3 regions of the Paenibacillus sp. FSL H3-0333 genome follow, and region 2 is predicted to be linked to each of the others. Evidence: predicted binding sites of a transcription regulator. Region 2 holds the regulator's gene; each other region holds the start of a gene.

The links. The regulator Rex, encoded in region 2, represses fermentation and respiration genes when NADH is low (regulators of the CRP and FNR family bind a similar motif). The targets are predictions, from matches to a motif close to TTGTGAAATATTTCACAA.
Region 1: MHH78_RS27570 (flavocytochrome c) is a predicted target of Rex. The motif match lies at 3,036-3,053, and genes of this name have one in related genera.
Region 3: MHH78_RS22970 (DUF1641 domain-containing protein) is a predicted target of Rex. The motif match lies at 3,124-3,141, and genes of this name have one in related genera.

The regions. Positions count from the first base shown of each region.
Region 1 covers NZ_JBBODG010000001.1:6,240,983-6,247,858, reverse strand. Annotated here, with positions in the region: gene MHH78_RS27585 (FMN-binding protein) at 1-167, shown strand, start outside; gene dcuS (DcuS/MalK family sensor histidine kinase) at 372-1,985, shown strand; gene MHH78_RS27575 (CPBP family glutamic-type intramembrane protease) at 2,019-2,831, opposite strand; gene MHH78_RS27570 (flavocytochrome c) at 3,069-4,628, shown strand; gene MHH78_RS27565 (NAD(P)/FAD-dependent oxidoreductase) at 4,712-5,950, opposite strand; gene MHH78_RS27560 (hypothetical protein) at 6,139-6,372, shown strand; gene MHH78_RS27555 (spore coat protein) at 6,409-6,807, shown strand.
Region 2 covers NZ_JBBODG010000001.1:3,271,004-3,277,879, reverse strand. Annotated here, with positions in the region: gene MHH78_RS14380 (hypothetical protein) at 1-173, opposite strand, end outside; gene MHH78_RS14375 (aminoglycoside adenylyltransferase domain-containing protein) at 399-1,160, opposite strand; gene MHH78_RS14370 (cell wall elongation regulator TseB-like domain-containing protein) at 1,359-1,880, opposite strand; gene MHH78_RS14365 (amidohydrolase) at 1,910-3,211, opposite strand; gene MHH78_RS14360 (redox-sensing transcriptional repressor Rex) at 3,201-3,851, opposite strand; gene dinG (ATP-dependent DNA helicase DinG) at 3,990-6,851, opposite strand.
Region 3 covers NZ_JBBODG010000001.1:5,111,817-5,118,692, forward strand. Annotated here, with positions in the region: gene map (type I methionyl aminopeptidase) at 1-512, opposite strand, end outside; gene MHH78_RS22960 (SGNH/GDSL hydrolase family protein) at 610-1,239, opposite strand; gene MHH78_RS22965 (NAD(P)/FAD-dependent oxidoreductase) at 1,399-2,577, opposite strand; gene MHH78_RS22970 (DUF1641 domain-containing protein) at 2,609-3,046, opposite strand; gene MHH78_RS22975 (nitroreductase family protein) at 3,369-3,986, shown strand; gene MHH78_RS22980 (hypothetical protein) at 4,059-4,730, opposite strand; gene MHH78_RS22985 (hypothetical protein) at 5,302-6,294, opposite strand; gene MHH78_RS22990 (sigma-70 family RNA polymerase sigma factor) at 6,273-6,866, opposite strand.

The DNA of each region.
Region 1 (6,876 bases), 3.0 Mb from region 2:
ATAAGGAGACGCAGGCGATGATCGATGCGGCCGTGGAGAATACGATTCCTGAAATTATTGAAAAGCAAACCACAGAAGGCGTAGATGCCCTCTCCGGTGCTTCCGGCTCCAGCGGCGGGATTATTGAAGCGGTGACCCAGGCGCTGGAACAGGCCAAGAAGCAGTAAGTCATCATTCAATTGCTTATAAAAGAGTTGTGGTCATATCACCTGAGCAAGCCCAGCCCTCCTGTCTCCGGCAGCACGGCTGGGCTTGCTGCATAGTTCCATCCCCAGGAAGCCATCCCCGGGAGTAGCTTTACAAATTCAGGTTCAACTAATATAGTTCGAATGGTATAGGAATATGGGACATGAAGGGAGGTCTTCGCACCAGTGGCCAGGAAAAAAAGCTACAGTCTGCGCACAATGATTGCCGTCATGGTGTCTGCCGTTGTCCTGCTGGTATTGCTGATTTTATATTTTATTTTCCGCAATCAGATTATTCCGCAGACCCGGCAGGCACTGGAGGATAAGGCGATTACGATTGCCCGTACTATCGCCCTGATTCCGCTGGTCTCGGAGGGACTCAGTGAAGGCAACAGCAAGGAGATTCAGGACTACACCTCAAGAATCGCCCGCCGTAATGATATTATGTTCGTGGTCGTGACAGATATGAAGGGAATCCGCTATTCCCATCCGGATGCCTCGCTGGTCGGACTGCCCTTTGCGGGAGGCGGTCAGGAGATATCGCTGCGCGGAGGGGAGAGCATCTCCGAAGGGGCCGGGCCGCTCGGCAGATCTCTGCGCGGCTTCGTGCCGGTCTATAACAACCGGGGGCATCAGGTGGGAGTGGTCATTGCCGGTCTGTCCCTGGAGCGGGTCGAGCGGCTGGTCCTGATGAATGAGTGGACGATTATTGCGATTCTGGTCTCGGGAGCCTTGCTTGGAGCGGGAGGAGCATTCATCCTCGCAGCCCGGATCAAGCGGATGGTGTTCGGGATGGAGCCGGAGGACATCTCCAAGCTGCTCCAGGAACGCAGTGCGATGCTGGAATCCACGCGTGAGGGAATTATTGCCGTAGATCAGGAGGCGCGGATTACCATCCTTAATATGGAAGCACAGCGGCTTCTGCGGGCAGCGGGGATTGGCGGGAGCGCCATGAACCGGCAGATTGCCGAGTATTGGCCGGAGTTGGGTCTTGAGCAGGTATTGGCTGAGGGAGAGGGGATACAGGACCGGGAGCTAGAGCTGGGAGACAGCTCTCTTTTGGTGAACAGCCTGCCAGTCCGGGTGAACGGGAACATCGTTGGCGCGATTGCTACCTTCCGGGATGAAACCGAGCTGGCTGTGCTGGTGGAGAAGCTGTCGGGAGTCTCGGTCTATGCAGAAGCGCTGCGCTCCGGTGCCCATGAGTTCATGAACAAGCTGCATGTGATTATGGGTATGACACATATGGGCCTGTATGATGAGCTGCAGCAATATATTCTGGGAACGGTAACCAACTACCAGAAGGAGATCGGGTCGATCACGAGACAGATCAAGGACCCGGTGCTGGCCGGATTTCTGCTGGGGAAGCTGAGCCGGGCACGCGAAGCGGGAATCGAGCTGCTGCTGACCGGAGACAGCTATCTGCCGGAGCCTGCCGATCCGCAGGTGATTCATGAGCTGATTACGATTGCCGGCAATCTGCTGGATAATGCCCTGGAGGCGCTGGGGGAGCTCCGCGAGCAACCCGTGAAGCGCGTGGAGCTTGCTTTTCAATATGAAGAAGGGCGGCTGCTATGCGAGGTTAGCGATAACGGTCCGGGAATTCCGGCAGGCCTGAAGGAGAAGATCATCGTTCAGGGCTACTCCTCCAAGGGTGAACAGCGGGGAATCGGCCTATATCTGGTGAAGAAAAGTGTAGACAAACTCAAGGGCCATCTTGAGCTTGCCGCCGGCTGCGGGCCGGGAGCACATTTTATCGTGGATGTGCCTTATGAGGTGAAGGAGGAGGAGGGGGTGTGAACTGTGCCGTACCCTACCGAAGCACCCCCTCTACTAGAGGGGAAGACCCAGGAAACAGAACCGCATTATATCTACTGTACCATGTGCCAGCATGGCAGAGGTCAGATCGCGCTTGCGTTGCAGTATTGCAAAGGGCAGGCCGAACAGAAGGATATACATGAGAGTGCTGATGATGCCGGAGATGATTCCACCCTGAATGAAGCTGTCCGGCGTGTGGACCAGCACATGCGGAACGATCATCATGAACCAGACTGTGAATTTTTGGGCTCTGGTATCAGCTCTGCCGTGCGTCAGGGACAGGCACATGGCATAGAACAAGGTACGTAAGGCTAGTTCTTCATAAATGGCCGGACTGAGCGCCACTCTGAAATAGATTAGCTTCAGGCTGAATCCATCGAGGCTTTGTCCGCTCAGCATTAGATTGATGATTCCGAGCAGAATTCCAGCGGCGGCTCCCACGAATAGGCTCATGAAGATTGTTGAGGCGCTGGTTATGTTGAGGAAACGAAGCTTCCCTTCGCTATACTGGTTGAAGGTGCTTAATACAGCCAACGATGCCATTAACGTGAGCAGGCTTACCTCAATCATAGAGAAGAGAGACAGATTGATATAGGCTGCTGCTACAGCAGCGGCTAGCAGGACAGAGAGCAGAATCTGCCGCGTTGACGGCAGCTTGTGTTTTACAAGCAGCAGCACGCTGATGAAGAATACCCATACACCCAGCAGAAGCCACATTCTGGCTGTCGGGGCGGGATTGTTGCTGTGAATGCCGAAATTCAACAGAAACAGCAATACAAATACACTAAACATAATCCATACCGTTCTAAGGTTACTTTCGGTGTTCAATACTTCCTTCTCCTTCCGGATACTTCAGTTATGTATGCAGACCGGGAAAGCCTATCATAAATCTGACCGGAGCGAAGTTAATTCTCTCACTCTTACGCAGTCAGCCATCCGTTTAGCTATTTAGTTAATTTGGTTACTTTAGTTACAAAACTCTTTAATAATTTACGGAAGGTTCCACAAACCGCTTCTTTGACGCTATGATAATTGTGAAAATATGCACAAGGGGGCACAACTCACATGAATAAGAGATTAACAGCGGCGCTTATCCTCATTCTCTCCGTGATGCTGGTGATTGCAGGCTGCGGAAACAACAATGCGGGCAGCAGCAAGAATGAGAGCAAGGGAACAAACAGCGCGACCACAGAGCCGGCAGCAACCACTGCACCTGCAGAGAAGGCAGAAGCCGTGTCGGGAGCATCCGAAGCGAGCTATACTCCGTACGATCAATTAAAAGATAAATATGATATCGTTATCGTCGGCGCAGGCGGTGCGGGAATGTCTGCTGCGCTGGAAGCCAAAGCGGCCGGCATGAACCCGGTTATCTTAGAGAAAATGCCGGTAGCCGGCGGCAATACAACCAAATCCTCCTCAGGGATGAATGCTTCGCAGACCAAGTTCCAGAAGGAGCAGGGCATCGAAGACAGCAACGAACTGTTTTATGAAGAGACCCTTAAGGGCGGACATGATACGAACAATAAGGAGCTGCTGCACTTCTTCGTGGATCAATCCGCAGGTGCCATTGACTGGCTCGATTCCATCGGAATCCGCCTGAACAATATTACAATTACCGGCGGTATGAAGGAGAAGCGTACCCATCGTCCGGAGGACGGCTCGGCCGTGGGACAATATCTTGTAGCAGGACTTGTCCGCAATGTTCAGGAGCAGGGAATTCCGCTGTTCGTCAATGCGGATGTGAAGGAGCTTACGGTACAGGATGGTAAGGTGAACGGCGTGAAGGTGCTGTTCAACCAGGCTGATGACAAAACGATCAGCGCAGCAGCAGTTATCGTAACCACCGGGGGCTTCGGTGCCAACAAGGAACTGATTGCCAAGGTTCGCCCGGATCTGCAAGGACTGGTAACGACCAACCAGATTGGCAGCACCGGCGACGGCATTGCCATGATTGAGAAGGTCGGCGGAACTACCGTGGACCTGGATCAGATTCAGGTTCACCCGACTGTACAGCAGGAGAAATCCTACCTGATCGGTGAAGCGGTCCGGGGAGAAGGGGCTATTCTTGTATCTGCTGAGGGCAAGCGCTTCGGCAATGAGATGGATACCCGTGACAAGGTGACGGCTTCAATTAATACACTTCCTGAGAAATCCGCTTATCTCGTGTTCGACGCCGGAGTGAAATCCCGTGTCAAGGCGGTAGATCAATACATCAAGATGGGTGTAGTCAAGACCGCAGATACCATCGAGGCACTGGCGGATCAGATGAAGGTTCCAGCCGCTGCACTTAAGACCACCGTGGAAACATGGAACAGTGCGGTGAAGAGTAAGTCGGATGCCGAGTTCGGCAGAACAACCGGTATGGATAATGATCTGTCCGGTGCTCCGTATTATGCGATTCAGATCGGCCCTGGAATTCACTATACGATGGGTGGAGTGGTGATCAACACCAACACTGAGGTCTTGAACAAAGACGGCAAGGCGATTACGGGCCTGTTCGCGGCAGGAGAAGTGGTCGGCGGGCTGCACGGCGAGAACCGCATTGGCGGTAACTCGGTAGCCGAGATTATTATCTTCGGACGTCAGGCAGGGATTAAGTCGGCTGAATTTGTAAAAGCGCAATAAGCTATTATTCTATATTGTTCTCATATAAAAGGGATGCTCCGCAGCCATCATGCTATGCGGGCATCCCTTTCTGTGTTGCAGCTCTAAGGCTGTATCGCCGGGGAAGGCGCAGGCTTGGCCGACCGGGTCAGCGAGAACAGCTCCAGCTCCGGACGGCTCTTGCCGGCCAGCGTATCGGCAAGCAGCTCGGCGGCAATCATGCTGTAGACCGTACCGTTTCCGCCATAGCCTTCAATGAAGTAGCAATGCGGGAATTCCGGGTGCGGCCCCATATAAGGCAGTCCGTCACGGGTGGAGCCGAAGACCGCTCCCCAGGAATATTCGGCCTTGATTCCTTGAAGTTCCGGGAACAGGGCCGTAAGCTCCTCGACCAGACGCTCACACTGGGAGAGGACCCTTACCTCACGACGCTCCACGCTGGTAAGCTGCTCATCCTTGCCGCCGGCGATAATCCGGCCTTCAGGAGTAGTCCGGAAATACAGATAAGGCCGGGCCGTTTCCCAGAGCAGGCTCTGCTCATGCCATTTTGGAAGATGCGGCAGAGGCTCGGTCATAATAGCATAGGTGTTGATCAGCTCTGCCCCCCGGTCCTTCTTCATCTCCTGGGTCTCATACCCCATAGCAAACACCACCTTCTTGGCGAAGATACGGCCGTTTGCAGTATGACAGATGACCCCGTCGGCATTGTAATCATAATGAAGGGCTTCGGTATGCTCATAGACCCTTACCCCGCCGGAGTGCGCTTTATGAATCAGGCTGTGTACGGTGCGCAGCGGATTGGTCTCCGCATCTCCTTTGGAATACAGCGCACCTGATTTGGAGAAGGCGTAATGGGCGCGGATCTTCTCCTCCTCCCAGAATTCCGAATCGAAGCCGTGCTTCACCAGATTCTCATTCTCCAGCTTCAGCATAGCAACATCTTCCGGCGTACTGGCATACAGCAGACTGCTGCGCTCAATAATCTGCGGATCGATGTCCAGCTTGCCGGGCAGGTCAAGAATCGCACGCATGGCCTGCTGGCACAGCTTGTAGAACAACACGCCATTCTCTTCCCCGAAAGTATTCATGCAAGCTGTCAGCGACTTGTCATTGGCGATCTGCAGCAGTCCCGTATTGGCGTGGGAGCTTCCGGTACCGATCGTTCTTTTATCGATAAGAACGGTATCTGCTCCACTGAGGGACATGCGGTAAGACATCATTGCTCCGCCCATCCCGCCGCCTACAATGAGACAGTCGCAGGTTATATCTTCCTCAAGCACCGGATATACCGGAGGCTCAGGCAGTGTGTGTTCCCAGGGCAGTTGCCCGCTGACGAGTTTCATAGATCTGTTCGCTCCTTTATGTCATTCAGAGTAGTATTATTTGCACTATTGAAGAGTCTCATGCGTCAAGACCTTAAGGATTATTCATCATATGTGAGCTTGCTTAATGTACCTTCGGGCACATAAACAGCCTTCTCCGGAAGCATACTAAGGAACGCTTGAATAACCAGAAGGAGGGACTACCGAACATGCAATCTAACCAAATGCAGGCACTTAGCGGAAAAGAATTGGAGTATATCGCCGACTCCATTTCTAATGAGGATTTGCTGATTAAGCAGCTCGCGGCTACAGCCGGAACCACTCAGAACTCTGCCGTGCAGGGGATCTGCATCCAGCAGATTCAGAGTCATACCCATCATATGGATATGCTGGTCCAGCTGCTCCATCAGCATCAGCAGTACGCACCATCGCAGCCGCAATAACAGGGATAACCCACAAATTCTAAAGGAGGTTTTACTGTGTACGCACAGAATGGAACGCCGTTTATGGCGGATGAAGATTTACTCTACACGATTTTGGCCGATCTGAAGCGGACAGTCCGCGAGTACACCACTGCAGCTACAGAATCGAATTGTCCCGCCGTCAGACGGGTATTCAATGATTTGACCATGGATACCCTCAGAATTCAGGGGGAATTGTACATGAAGATGTCGCAAATGAACATGTACACCGTTCCGGGTAAAGCACTGCGCCAGGATGTGGACAAGCAGATTCAGAGTGCCCAGCAGACCCAGCAGAAGCTGCAGCAGTTCGTGCGTGAGAAAACAGGCGGGGCAGGAGCCTATAACCAGAACTCGAATGTTTCGCAGCACCAGCCGAACGTCCAGCAGCATCATAACGGTTCCTATTATATGTAACCCTGGCGATGTTCCTGTGAAGCATTAGAGCGCTTCCCCGGCCATGCAGGAGAAAATACAAAAGGAATG
Region 2 (6,876 bases):
GTGACCTCATTGCGTTTAATAGTAATATGGGAATCCTTCACTCCCTCGTAGGATGATACCAGCTTCTGCAGCGGCTCCTGTACCGCGAATGTACGGTAGGAATACCAGCCACCAAACAATAATGCAGCAGACAGCAGAGACGTTAGCAGTACAGGCATAAGACGCAGTTTCAAGAAACGTCCTCCTCTCAAAAATGACCGAGCATAACTCTATAATAAAGACCAGCCAGCGTGTCTAGCGCCCTTCCGAGACTGACATGCTCTTTAGCATGTCTTAGTACAAGTAGTAGTATATCATAGGTGTATATACGATTTTACATAAAGTTGTGAATATATTTAAAATTTTTGATACTAATTTCTGGATGTTTCATGCGCTTATCATTTTTGCCCGGCCAATCTTTAGTTCGGAGTCCGCTTGATTTCAGCCATTATATATTCCGCAAAATCAGTTAATTCGCCCGGTTCATAGCCTTCGGCGACTGCCGCACCGCTATATTCCTTCAGACACTGTCTAAGCAAGCCGTGATAGACTTCAGGCAACTGCTGCAGCCCCCACTCCCCGCCTTCCTTCTTGGAAGAAACATGACCTTCCTGCATATAATAGAGTACCCTGCATAGATTCAGTGTGTAATACACCGGTGATTTCTTAATATTCTGCGGCGCATCATCGATATCCCTGATAATGGAATCCAGATAGTACCTGTTGTCTACCGGCGCAAAGGCCTCGCGGATCAGCTCCCCGAACAAGATAAACCCGCGATGGTAGACTACTGCAAAATGCGCCGCCAGATCAGCATCCTCAAAGCCGCCGCACAGATAATTCTCATCAGTTCTGTACCGCTCTAAATGTGCTTCCGAAAAGTGAAATTCAAAAGGCGTAGGATACACAAAATTGCGCAGGTATGTCTTAAGGACGATAGATAGTTCAATTCCGCGCTTATTCGGCAGACTGTCATGATAAGCTACAATACGACTGGCAAGTCTATGACTGACCTCTGCGGGCAGCTTGTCATGTACGACGATCAGCAGATCGATATCGCTGGTATCGGGGTGAAAACAGCCCATCGCCAGTGAGCCATGCACGTAAATTCCCGACAGATTCTCCCCCAGCTCCTCCTTGAACAGATCCACCGCCTGATACAAATAGGACAAAATTTCCATATTATCAATTCCCCCTGTCTAAAATTCCGTCTCCTGTGGCTGATCTAATATACATGAATGGTATTGCAACCCGTATATACTCTCAAGCCCATGAACGGCTCTAACCTGTTCTTTACTCTTATGGATACACCAAAAAAAGCGGGAGCACAGTATCACTGTATCTCCCACTTCTCCTATAATCCAAGCCTGGCCGTCCGCTTAACGGTTCGGCAGACTGTACCCCTCACCAATGGCACTGCCATCCTTGAAGCGGTAAAAATTATAATAGAATCGCCCGTCTTTTTTGTAAAATAGCTGCCAGGCATATTCCCCGTTGTATACACCGGGCAGCAGCCGTTCGATCGTAATGTCCGGCAGCTGAGCGGCTATGATTCCGCGCATTTTCTCTTCTGAGGTGCCATTGCTCAGTTCCTCAGCATACAGGTCGTTGTCGCCTCCGGCAGGCTTGCCCTCCAAGGTGAAACGGACCCACACCATCAAATCGGTCCCTGCTTCATTTTTACCGGTCAGCACCCAGTAGATCTCATTCTCATTCCATACAGATTTCTGGGCCTTGGTTACCTCTGTTAGTCCGGCACGCGCCCGGGCCAGCTCCTTGGCCTCACTCCGCTCGTTCCACTGGTCCTTCATAATGTAGGCATAGAACTGGCTTAGTCCGAACAGAAGGAGCAGCACCACGGTAATCCCCAGCCAGATCCATTTTCCCCTCTTCTTCTTCACCACGCTGCTTCCTTTCCCGTTCCCCTGAATTACCGTTTAAGCAGGCTCTCGAACGTCTCCTGTGCTTTGCGGCGGATGGCTTCTTCATCAAGTGTCAGGCATTGTCCATGCTTCACAACCTGCTGGCCGTTCACCCATACATGCTCTACATCCTTGGCACTTGCCGAATATACGGCATGGGAGAGCAGATCGGTATGCGGCAGCAGATGAGGCTGGTCAATATCAAGTGCGATGAAGTCGGCCTTCATTCCTGCTGCAAGCCGGCCTACCCCGCTTAGGAAAATAGACTGCGCCCCGTACTCCGTAGCCATCAGAAGCGCCTCAGGAGCCGGTACCGCTGTAGGATCACCGCTTACGCCCTTGTGGATCAGAGCCGCCAGCCTCATCTCTTCGAACATATCCAGATTGTTGTTGCTTGCCGCGCCGTCTGTACCCAGGGAGACCTTAATCCCGGCTCTCAGCAGTTCAGGAACACGAGCAACCCCGCTGGCCAGCTTCAGGTTACTGCCGGGGTTATGCGACACGCCAACGTTATGGCGGGCCAGAATCCCGATCTCTTCATCGTTCAGATGAACCCCGTGGGCAATGAGCGAAGGACGGGTGAACATTCCGAGCTTCTCCAGATGTGCGACCGGACGCAGGCCGTAGTCGGCCACGTTCTGTTCCACTTCATGGCGCGTCTCGGACATATGGGTGTGCATTGGCAGGTCCAGATCATGGGCAGCCTGCACAAACTTCATGAAAAACTCTGGAGGACAGGTGTACGGGGCGTGCGGTGAGAGCATGGTCGTAATTCTGCCGTCAGCCTTGCCGTGCCAGTTACGGGCAAAAGCAATCGCCTCAGCGAGCTTCGCTTGCTGTACCTCTTCCGGGCACAGCCCAATTACGCCGCGCATCAACACCGCACGAATACCGGACTGCTCGGTCACTTCCGCTACCCGGTCCATATGATCATACATATCGAGGAAGGTGGTTGTGCCGCCCTTCAGCATCTCCAGCACGGACAACGAGGTTCCCCAATATACATCATCACCAGTGAATTTCTCTTCCATCGGCCACATCTTCTCCTGCAGCCAAGACTGAAGCACCATATCGTCGCCGTATCCGCGCAGCAGTGACATTGCAGTATGACCATGGGTATTGACCAGACCAGGCATGAACAGCAGACGGCTGCCGTCTACGACCTGTGCGCCATCCTCCACTACTGGCTCAGCTTCACCTATGTAAGTAATCAAATCATTCTCCAGGGTCATGTACCCGCTCAGAACCGGCTTGTCACTGCCCGGAACCAGGAAGTGCCCATTCTTGATTATCGTGATCTTACTGCTCATCTTCAGCCTCATCCTTTCCATCATGCAAATAATAGGCCAAGCTCTGCAGATCTGTGGTGAAATCTGCGGCATGAATCCGGATATTGGCAGGCGTCTTGAGAATAACCGGTGCGAAGTTCAGAATCGCCTCGATACCGGAATCGACAAGAATATCAGCTACGTTCTGGGCTTCGCTGTCGGGCACGGTAATAATCCCGATCCGGATGCCCTGCGAACGGATTGTACTGCTTAGCTCCTCCATCGGCTGCACAACCAGCGAGTTGATTTGCTGGCCCACCTTCGGCGGGTAGGCATCGAAGATGGCAGTAATCTTCATCGTATCCTTTAAGTAAGCGTTGTAGTTTGACAAGGCATGACCGAGATTACCGGCTCCAACCAGTGCAACATTAATTTGCTGGTCAAGCTTCAGGATATGGCGGATCTTCTCAATCAGATAAGATACATCATAGCCGATGCCTTTTCTGCCAAAATCACCGAAATAAGCCAAATCCTTACGGATCTGGGCGGGATTCAGATCAAGCTTCTGGCCCAGCTCCTGGGAAGAGACTGTGGAGATTTCACGTTTTTGGAGATCGTTCAGGAAACGCAGGTACACTGGTAGCCTGCGCACGACGGCCTCCGATATTTTATCCGATTTCATGTATTCTCCTCCTTAAAAGTTGTGTTAGACCCGTACAATTATAGCAACCGTGCCCCGCCGCCTGCCGGAGTGGCAGGGCAGGCGGGAACGGATCTTCAGGTTAATCATGACTTATTAATAATAGCAATAGCAGATGAATTAGGAAACCCCGCCGTCATCCAGCCATTCGGCAATTCTCGGGACCATCTGCTCGGTGAGCATATGCTCCATCTTGGGACCGGGGAGCGAGTACAGGAAGTACTTTCCGTAATGCGATTCAATGACTCTGGTATCGTACACAATTACGATGCCCCGGTCCTGCGCCGTGCGGACCAGCCGCCCGAAGCCCTGCTTGAAGCGGATGACGGCCTGCGGCACGGACAGCTTCATGAACGGATTCTTCTTCTGTGCCTGAAGCAGCTCCGACTTCGCTTCTGCCAGCGGGTGATTCGGCGGCTGGAACGGCAGTCTGACAATCGCCAGGCAGGTCAATGCTTCTCCCGGGATATCCACCCCTTCCCAGAAGCTGCTGGTACCCAGCAAGACCGAAGCCGGGCTATCCTGGAAGCGGCGGATCAGCTTGCTCCGGCTGCCGCCTTCCACGCCTTGTCCCAGCACCGCGATATCCTGTGAGGCAAGCGCCTCCTTCAGCGGTTCATACACCTGGCGCAGCATCTTGTAGGAGGTGAACAGCACCAGCATCCGCCCCCGTGTTGTTACAGCTGTCTCGGCAAGGGAGTGCACGAGGGTGTCCACAAAGCGGGCATCACCTATACTTCCCTTGACGCTAGGGAAGTCCCGGGGAATGACCAGGAGAGCCTGCTCACGATACTTGAATGGCGATGGAAGCAGTGCAGTCATCAGACGCCTCTGCTCGGCAGCCTCGCCAAGACCCAGGTTATCGATCATGAACTGGAAGGATTTATCCACGGATAAGGTGGCCGAGGTCAGGATAATGCTCTTCTTCTTATCGAAGAACAGCTCCCTGAGCTGGGTGCTGACATCTACGGGAACAGCATACATTTGCAGCGACTTGCCCTTATAATTGCCGCTTCCCTCCAGCCAATACACGATATTCTCATCGTTCAGACTCATGAAGAAGCGGATCTGCTCTCTAATGGATGCCAGATCCTTGAATAACCCGCCGATATCAGTCACAAGACTGTCTGAGGAGGACTGGCTGTCCGTGTCACGCATCTCATTGAGCATTTTGTCGCCCTTGCGGATGATATCGCTCAGACTGAGGTTCAGTGTATTCTCAAGGGCAGCCAGCTCCTCCCAATCCTTCGGCTTCTTGCCCGGCTGCAGGCGTGCCACCAGCTGGCCTGCTTCACCGGCTCCGGCATCGCTGCGCTCGGGCAGCAGGCTGAAGAGCCTGTCACTAAGCGCATCCCAGGACTCCTTCACCGTCAGCAGATCTGGATAGATCCGGTCGATCACGCCGCTCCATTCGGAGGCCTGCTCACTGCCTGAAGACTGCAGACTCTGGCGGAGGGCAGGCAGCTGCCCGCTACGGCTATCTTTATAGAGACGGGTGAGGGTATGGGCGAATGTGAAATATTTCATCTGCATGCCAAGATGCTTGCCGGCAATATCCTCCAGATGATGGGCTTCATCAATAACAAGATGGTCGTACGCCGGAAGAAGCTGATGCCCGGCTTTGACATCTGCGAACAGCTTGGAGTGATTGGTGACCACCACATCGGAGATCCCGGCTTCATGCTTGGCCCGGTGGTAATAGCATTTGCGGAACCAGGGACAGGCGCGTCCCAGGCAGGAGTCGGTATCACTGGAAACAGTCTCCCAGAAATCGCCGCCCCGTCCGCTTAAGTTAAGCTCCTCATCATCGCCGGTCGTCGTCTGGGTCAGCCAGACGAGCATTTGCGCAGCGGTGAGCGCTTCTTCCCTTGGACTCGTAAAGTCCTTTTTGTTCATTCTATGTTCGAACTTGCGCAGACACAAATAGTGCCCTCTTCCCTTAAAGATGGAGGCCTTGAACGGGAACGGCACAACGCTGGTTAAGAGCGGGATATCCCGCTCCCGCAGCTGATCCTGAAGGTTAATGGTATGAGTGCTGACCATCACCTTCTGATTACTTTTCACACTATGGTAGATGGCCGGAAGCAGATAACCCAGCGATTTGCCGGTGCCTGTTCCCGCTTCAATCAGCAGATGCTTGTCCTGCTCAAGTGCTGTAATGACCTCATGGATCATCAGCTCCTGGGCTTCGCGGCTCTCATACTGGGGAAGAGCAGCCTTCAGCCGCTTGGTTACCTCATCCATATATTCTTCAAAGGTAATATTCTCCAGCGGATTGACGCTTCCTTCCTCCCGTGGCGAATCCAGCTCTGCCCAGTCCCCCACAGCCAGCGCAAGCTGGCGGTAGAAGCTCAGCTCACCTTCCGGCTGAAAGGTCTCCATCTCCCGCTCCCGCAGCAGACCGTCGAAATACCAGGCCAGATCACTGTCTTCGTCCGCGAACAGCTCATTCAGCCGCTGAATCGTCAAGAGCGGCAGACTCTGCAGCTCTTCCAGACATTTGAGCAGCACAATAGCCGTGGCAAGCGCATCACTGTCCGCCTGATGGGGACGGTCATGCGTAATGCCGAAGTGGCTGCTTACCGCGCCAAGCTGATAAGTGCTCAGCGAGGGAAAGCATATTTTGAGAAAATCAATCGTATCCAGAATCCGCCCCTGAAACGGCAGGTAGCCGCAGCGGTCCAGCGCATTCTGCAAAAAATGAAAATCAAACGCGACATTGTGTCCGACGAGGACTACATCATCCAGCAGCGGCACCAGCTCCATCATCATCTCATCGAGCTCCGGCGCATCCTGTACATCGCTGTCTGTAATTCCGGTCAGGCCCGTAATAAAAGGAGGAATGGGCGCTCCGGGCTTGACATAGGAACCATACACCCGGGAGATCGTCCCGTCTTCTTCTATAATGGCAAGGCCAACCTGGATGATCTCTCCCACAGATTGGGTTCCCGTAGTTTCAAAATCAAGCACGGCAAATTTCATTTTAAGTTCTATTCCCTTTCACTTG
Region 3 (6,876 bases), 1.8 Mb from region 2:
TTGCCAATGCCGTGGCTGCACAGGTTACGCACGACTTTATAGCCGCGCTTCCGTGCTTCCGACTCCATAACCCGGCCGATCTCGTTCACCTTCATGCCCGCCCGGAGATGATTAATCACGCTCATCATGGTCTCTTCCGTACTCCGGCAGAGATGAATCAGCTTCTCATTATAAGGAGGCAATTGAAACGATACCCCGGCATCGCCAAAATAACCGTTCAGCTCGGCGGAGACATCGATATTGATCAGATCTCCGGCCTGAATTACACGTTGTCCCGGAATTCCATGCGCTACCTCTTCATTCACACTGATACAGGTCGTTCCGGGGAAGTTGTAGGTTACCTTTGGAGCAGATTTTGCGCCAAAACGGCTCAGAATCTTCGCCCCCACTTCATCCAGCTCCGCAGTCGTCATTCCGGGAACCACACTTTTCTTCATCTCGGCGATGGTGTGGCCTACTACTGCACCCGCCGCTTTCAGTCCTTGCATATCCTGGAGCGTCTCGCTCGTCATCCCTGCTTCACATTCCTCTCGTTATCAAAGCTTCACCTTGAGTATGTATCCTACAAGTATAACAGCCTTGTTACGCAGAGTGAAATCAACGTACCTCTTAGCTTATTGCACCTACAGCCTTCATCCAGGCATCGGCGATTAAGGCATGTCCGGCAGGCGAAGGGTGCACGCCATCTCCCGCCCAGAAGGCAGGTTCAGCCTTGACGGATGCCGCTGCGAACAGGCCGTCCAGCGGCACCAGCACGGCGCCGTATTCACGGGCCAGCTCACGGACTACGTGGATTTTGGGGTCCAGATCCTGACGCCAGCCCTTGCGGTCTTCCGGCACCGGCAATACGAACGGCTCCACCAGCACCAGCTTGGCATCCAGTTGCTGCTTGGTCCGTTCAATCAGATCACGGTAGGACGTCTCAAATTCAGCCGCTGTAGTCTCCTGCCCGGAATCATACCACCGCCAGGTATCATTTATGCCAATATAGATAGACACCCAGGTTGGCTTCAGCGCAAGACAATCCCGCTCCCAGCGCTCCTGCAGATCGACCGCCCGGTTGCCGCTGATTCCGCGGTTCAGGAACGTAAGATTCTTCTCTGCATACTGAAGGCCAAGCCGGGCACCCGCCATCAGCGCGTAACCAACACCCAGTGATGAGGCATCGGCGTAATTGCGTCCACAATCCGTGATACTATCCCCCTGGAACAGGATGATATCGTTCTTTTGAAATGGCATGCCTGAAATCCTCCTATGAAACATCTATAGTATGTAAACATGATCATTATAGCAAATCGGCTTTCCTGCGGACACGTTTTCATTGAAAATTATTCCTAAAACAAGAAAACCCCCTAAGGCTGCCATATGACAGTCCCAGGGGGATCTAAGGATAGATGATTAATAGGCCAGACTGAACAAGCCATGGATATGAGTCAAGTAACGGATATTGCTGGCTTCCTTCATCAGCGTTGCCGGCAGCCCCTTCAGCGGAGTGGAGTTACCGCCGACAATGGCTACACCGTCTTTGCGTCCGAGGCTGGCCAGTGTGCCGGAATTAACCGGGCTGAAGGCTTCCTGCGGCTTGTCATTAAGATAAGCGAACAGATTGTAGCCAATCAGCTCACCCATCTGCCAGGCGATCTGTGCCGTTGGCGGATAAGGACGGCCATCCGGTGCAAAGACAACAGCGCTATCTCCGGCAACAAATACATTAGGGTGTGAAGTAGACTGCAGGAATTCATTCACCGTGGCCCGGCCGCGGTTGACTTCAAGACCGGATTCGCCAACCAGCGGATTACCCTGTACCCCGCCGGTCCAGACGAAGGTGTTCGCTACAATCTGCTGCCCATCCTTGAGATCAATCTTATTATCGGCTACCTTCGTAACCGGAAGACCCGTCAGGAATTGCACCCCGCGCTTCTCCAGGCTGGCTGTAGCGCGCTCAATCAGATGATCCGGCAGGACAGGGAGAATCTTCGGACCTGCTTCAACGAGCAGAAGCTTGATCTCAGCAGGATTCACTCCATATTGCTTCGTCAGCTTAGGCAGAATATCGGCAATTTCGCCTACCAGCTCTACGCCAGTTAGTCCGCCGCCGCCGATCAGAATCGTTGCATCTGCTGCGTTGCGGGTTTTGGAGTAGTCACGAATCCGGTCTTCAATATGACGGCGGATCCGCAGCGCATCTGCTGCTGATTTCAGCACCATGCTGTATTCTTCAAGTCCCGGAATACCAAAGTATGCGGTGGTGCTGCCCAGACCGACAACGAGAGCATCATAGGTCAGCATGACGCCGTCCGAGAGAATAACCTGCTTGTTCTCTGGGGAGAACGAATTGACCTTGGCGATTTTCAGATCAATATCTTTACCGGCGAACAGCTTCGCCAGCGGCATGGCAACCGCCTGTTCAGACGCACTGCCCGCTGCAAGCCGGTGCAATTCCGTAATAATCTGATGTGTCGGATACTGATTGACTACTGTTATTTTGGCTTCCGCTTTGCTCATATATTTACGAACGGTTAAGGCACTAAGCAGGCCGCCGTAGCCTGCACCTAGAATCACTATATGTTTTGACATGATAATTCCTCCATCATTAAGTATTACGGGCTTATTTGCCCGATTGACGTTCACCGCTGACCTGCAGATAGGCATTCATGAACCGGAGAGCCTTCTGTACCTGCGGGTCCTTGATCATCTTCATCATGCCGAACAGGCTGACTGTTTCGCTGCTTGCTTCCGCGCGGTCTTTCGCTTCAATAACAGTAGCCGCCAGATTCTTGGCAGTGCCCACCACAGGACCCGCCATTTCCTTAATCGCACCGACTGTATCATTCTTAAGTACTTCATCTGTGGCAACCGACTGCACAAAATCTAGTGATTTGGACAATACACTGACCATTTGTGTGATCTGCGGCAGCTGCTCTACCAAAAGAATCAGAGATTGCTGCACCTCCGGCTTCAAAAGCTCTTTCAGCACATCCTCTCTGGGAAGAGCTGCTTCTGGTATTTCTTGTTCAGGCAGGGTTTGGGTAACGGTTTCTGACATATCGAAGTCTCCTTTTACAAATCGTATTCTTGCACAATGACATCCAATGAAACTATGTGACTATTATAACACTCTATTTGTTATTATTGTCACAATCTTTTTACCTTTGCAACCTATTTTTGTGATTATTATCACTTCCTCATCGGTTTTATCGAACTCAGTCGTTTAACAAGGTTAAATTTACAAATTATTATGTTTTTCCTCATTGACGTATACAGAGAGTCGTGATATCTTAAGCAAGTAACTAAATGTAAGTTTATTAATTAATATCAGCAATTGATTATTACTAAGCAGCATACATATTAGATGGAGGTAATGACTTATGAGTACTTTTTCCGAATTGGTGCAGTCCCGCAGATCGGCTAATAATTTCGTGGAAGGTGTTACCATTCCGCAGAGTGAGCTCGAAGAGATGTTCTCCCTGGCACGTCTGGCTCCCTCGGCTTATAATCTTCAACACACCCATTACAAGGTGATCAGCGATGACAACGTAAAGGAAGCCATCCGCAAGGACGCGTATGGCCAATACAAGATCCACACCGCATCGGCTGTTATTGTAGTGCTGGGTGACAAGAATGCCTATCTGCAGGCTCCTGAAATCTATAGCGGACTTAAACTGCTGGGAGCGATGAGCGAGGATGCATACGAGCAAACCATTCAATCTATCAACGATGCTTATACCGGGAACGATGCGTTCCAGCGGGATGAAGCGATCCGCAATGCTTCTCTGTCGGCGATGCAGTTCATGCTTATTGCCAAGGATAAGGGCTGGGATACCTGCCCGATGATCGGCTTTGATCCGGAGGCTGTGAAGGCTACCCTCGGTCTCGGCGACCATATGGTTCCGGTAATGCTGATTACGATCGGCAAGGATAACCAGCACAAGATCAGACCGCGCGGCTACCGCAAGCCGGTTAATGAGTTTGTTGAATTCATCTAATAAAAAGGGTCTTCCGGCTAATATGCCGAAAGACCCTTGTCTATATCATCCTGCCGTATTCTCAATCCATGCTCACCGCGCATACTGCAAAATCGCCACAGCCGCACGCTCCTGCCGCTTTACATCCGTGCTGTTCAAGGCTGCCTTCAGGACAGCCAGCGCCTGCGCTACTGTAGCTTCATCCACCTGAACCGGACAGGCACCGGCGGCATTCCCGCCATCCCCTGCCTGATTCCCCAGCCACAGATCGATTCGGGCTGCGGGCAGCACTCCTGAATAGGCAGTTATTCTGCTGTCAGAGGCAAGCAGCCCTGTTACAGCCGGATTAACCGCAGCGAGGGGCAGACTCTTCAGCCAGGTGACACCGCGCCGGTGGGCTGTACTATCCTCTGCGCCGCTGTGCCGGGTATCATAGAAGTAATCGCCAAGGTCCCCGAGATACACCCATTCTTCATCGGCGATCAGCACATAATCCCCATCCTGCATCGCATTGACGAAGGTATCCAGGGTATGGGTTGCACCCTCCAGCTCCTGCCCGTGATAGCCGGCGGCAGCCAGCTTGCTGCTGATCTCTTCTCTGCTATGCTTCTCCAGATCTCCCGTACCGGGATAGCCTGCACATATATAATTATCCTCCAAAAAGGACTTCAGCAGCCCGCTGCCGAGTTCCTCAAGCTTCACCCCATACAAGCTCATTTCCGTATCCTTTCCCTCCAGGCAAAGCTGCCGGAGTCTACGCAGCATTGAAACCATCCTTTTCATTATACAGCAAAGGCAGCGGGATTTGAATTCGGCAGATTCTAAGGAAAACGCAGAATAATAGCGCTTACAAGACCTTTTTCCAAACTGGGAGTGCAAATATAAAAATTTCGGCTTTTTACTATTTCCCGCCCGGACGGTATAATTCAGGTATCAGCTCAAGGAAACAGACACTGCAGTAAGAACATAGCCTGGGCAGAATCTCCGGCAGCTAATCTTAAGCAGCGCTCCTCCTTGTGACTGAGACTATATCTTTGATCCTGACATTCCCGCCTGAAGTGAGTCCCTGCACGAAACGGTATGAGCTTCTTAAAGCTCACAGGCTTCACAATCCATCCTATCGTGGTAAGCGGATCAGTTTAGAGCAGTTTGAATGTGCAGGATAGGCAAATATACTGCCACCTCGGACCATTTCTACCCGGCTGAGTACAAAGGATAGGATAAGGAGTCTGAGACTAACATGGGTATAGTGGTAACAATATAAACCTCTATTGTTGATGTACTGATCAACGATAGAGGTTTATATGTGTCTGCACGGTCTTACCGCCGCTCTAGGTTAACGCAGGCCTTCAGCCACTTGTAGCAGCATCTCCCGGGTAACTTCAGTCGAGCCCGTGCCTATTTCATGCATTATATTTCTCTCCTCGTTCTCCCGAATCTCAATCCAGCGGATGTACGCATAATAGCCGTTGCTGTTATTCTCATAGGCTTGGCGGTTTTCAACATACAAGGCTTCCTGAGATTTTACCTTCAGATGCTCAACCTTTGTATCCGCCCAAACATCAGATGTAAGCTGTGCCCACGGAGTAAGCGGGGAATAAGTAACGGAGATGTAATCATTTTCTCCCTTAGGACCTTGGTACACCAGCTCAGGACTGACCGTCCCGGCCTGCTGGTTGGGCACATTGAAGCTCTTGATCCAGGCGTAATGCTCACCGGGCTTCAGCCGTTTGGTAAGGACATTGGTGTATTTTTTAACCCAGGAGCTATCTGTAATGCCCACTGTACTGTCGGATCTTCCTTCGGCAAAATGGTATTCTTCCGGCATTCTGCCCGGCACGGCCAGCTTACCTGTGACAGGCTCTGTAGCCTTCTTCCAGCTTTCGATATCTGTGAATATCTGCGGACGGTTGATCATACGGAGCTCCTTCATCCCGTTTGATCTAGCAATTAACAGCATAGCCGATTCATTATCAGCAAGCTGAGACTGAATCTCTGTAATCACCCGCCGGGTCTGGTTGGCAAAAGCTGTTGACTCATTAGCGCCCTCATGAATATCTACTTCCAAACTGGTTGCACCATAGGTAACCTGCCATAGCCGCTCCGCACCATAGACCACGCCTCCGAAGAGCATCAGTCCGCAGAGTACCAGGGCGATCCTCGCTGTCCCGCGCGCGCGCACAGGTCTCCCGGTAAGAGTATTTCCTCTCTGCTGCGGCTGCTGGAATTGCTCAAAGCTCGCTGCTAACCGCTGTTCCAGCGGCTCCGGCATCGTTGTATGTTGTTTATACCTGTTGAACTCCTGCTTCAGTTGATTTCCGACAGACATGTCCATTCCCCCTTCATCTCATCGTCCGCTGTAAATGCCGCATGCTGCCGCAGCTTGCGCAGCGCCTTATGGTGCCTGGATTTGGCGGTTCCCAGCGGGATGCCCAGGGCCGCAGCAATCTCGTCATAGCTGCACTCTCCGTAGTAACGCAGGACAATTACGCTGCGGAGCTTAGGCGGCAGCCCGCTGACCAGCTGCATCAGCTCTCCCTGCTGTTCCTGGACCAGAAGCTGTGCGTCCGCTCCCGGATACAGACTCTCAGATGCATGCTCCCGGCTGCGGTTCATGAGCCGCAGCCTGCGCCAGCTTCTGCGGTTCCAGTTGCTGCATTGCCTGACGATCATACCGTTCAGCCAGGCTCCGAAAGGCCGTTTGCCATCGTACTGCTGCAGGCAGCGGAATAGCTCGATGTAGATTTCATTGACTACATCAGCCACATCAGCCGGCCGGTTCACCAGCAGGCGGACGGTTCCGTATACCTGCTGCCTAATGGTGTTATGTAGTAAGGTGAAGGCTTCTTTATCTCCTTGTTCCAGCCTTTGCAGACATTCCCGAAGCTCTTCTTCTGTCATCTTCCTCTCC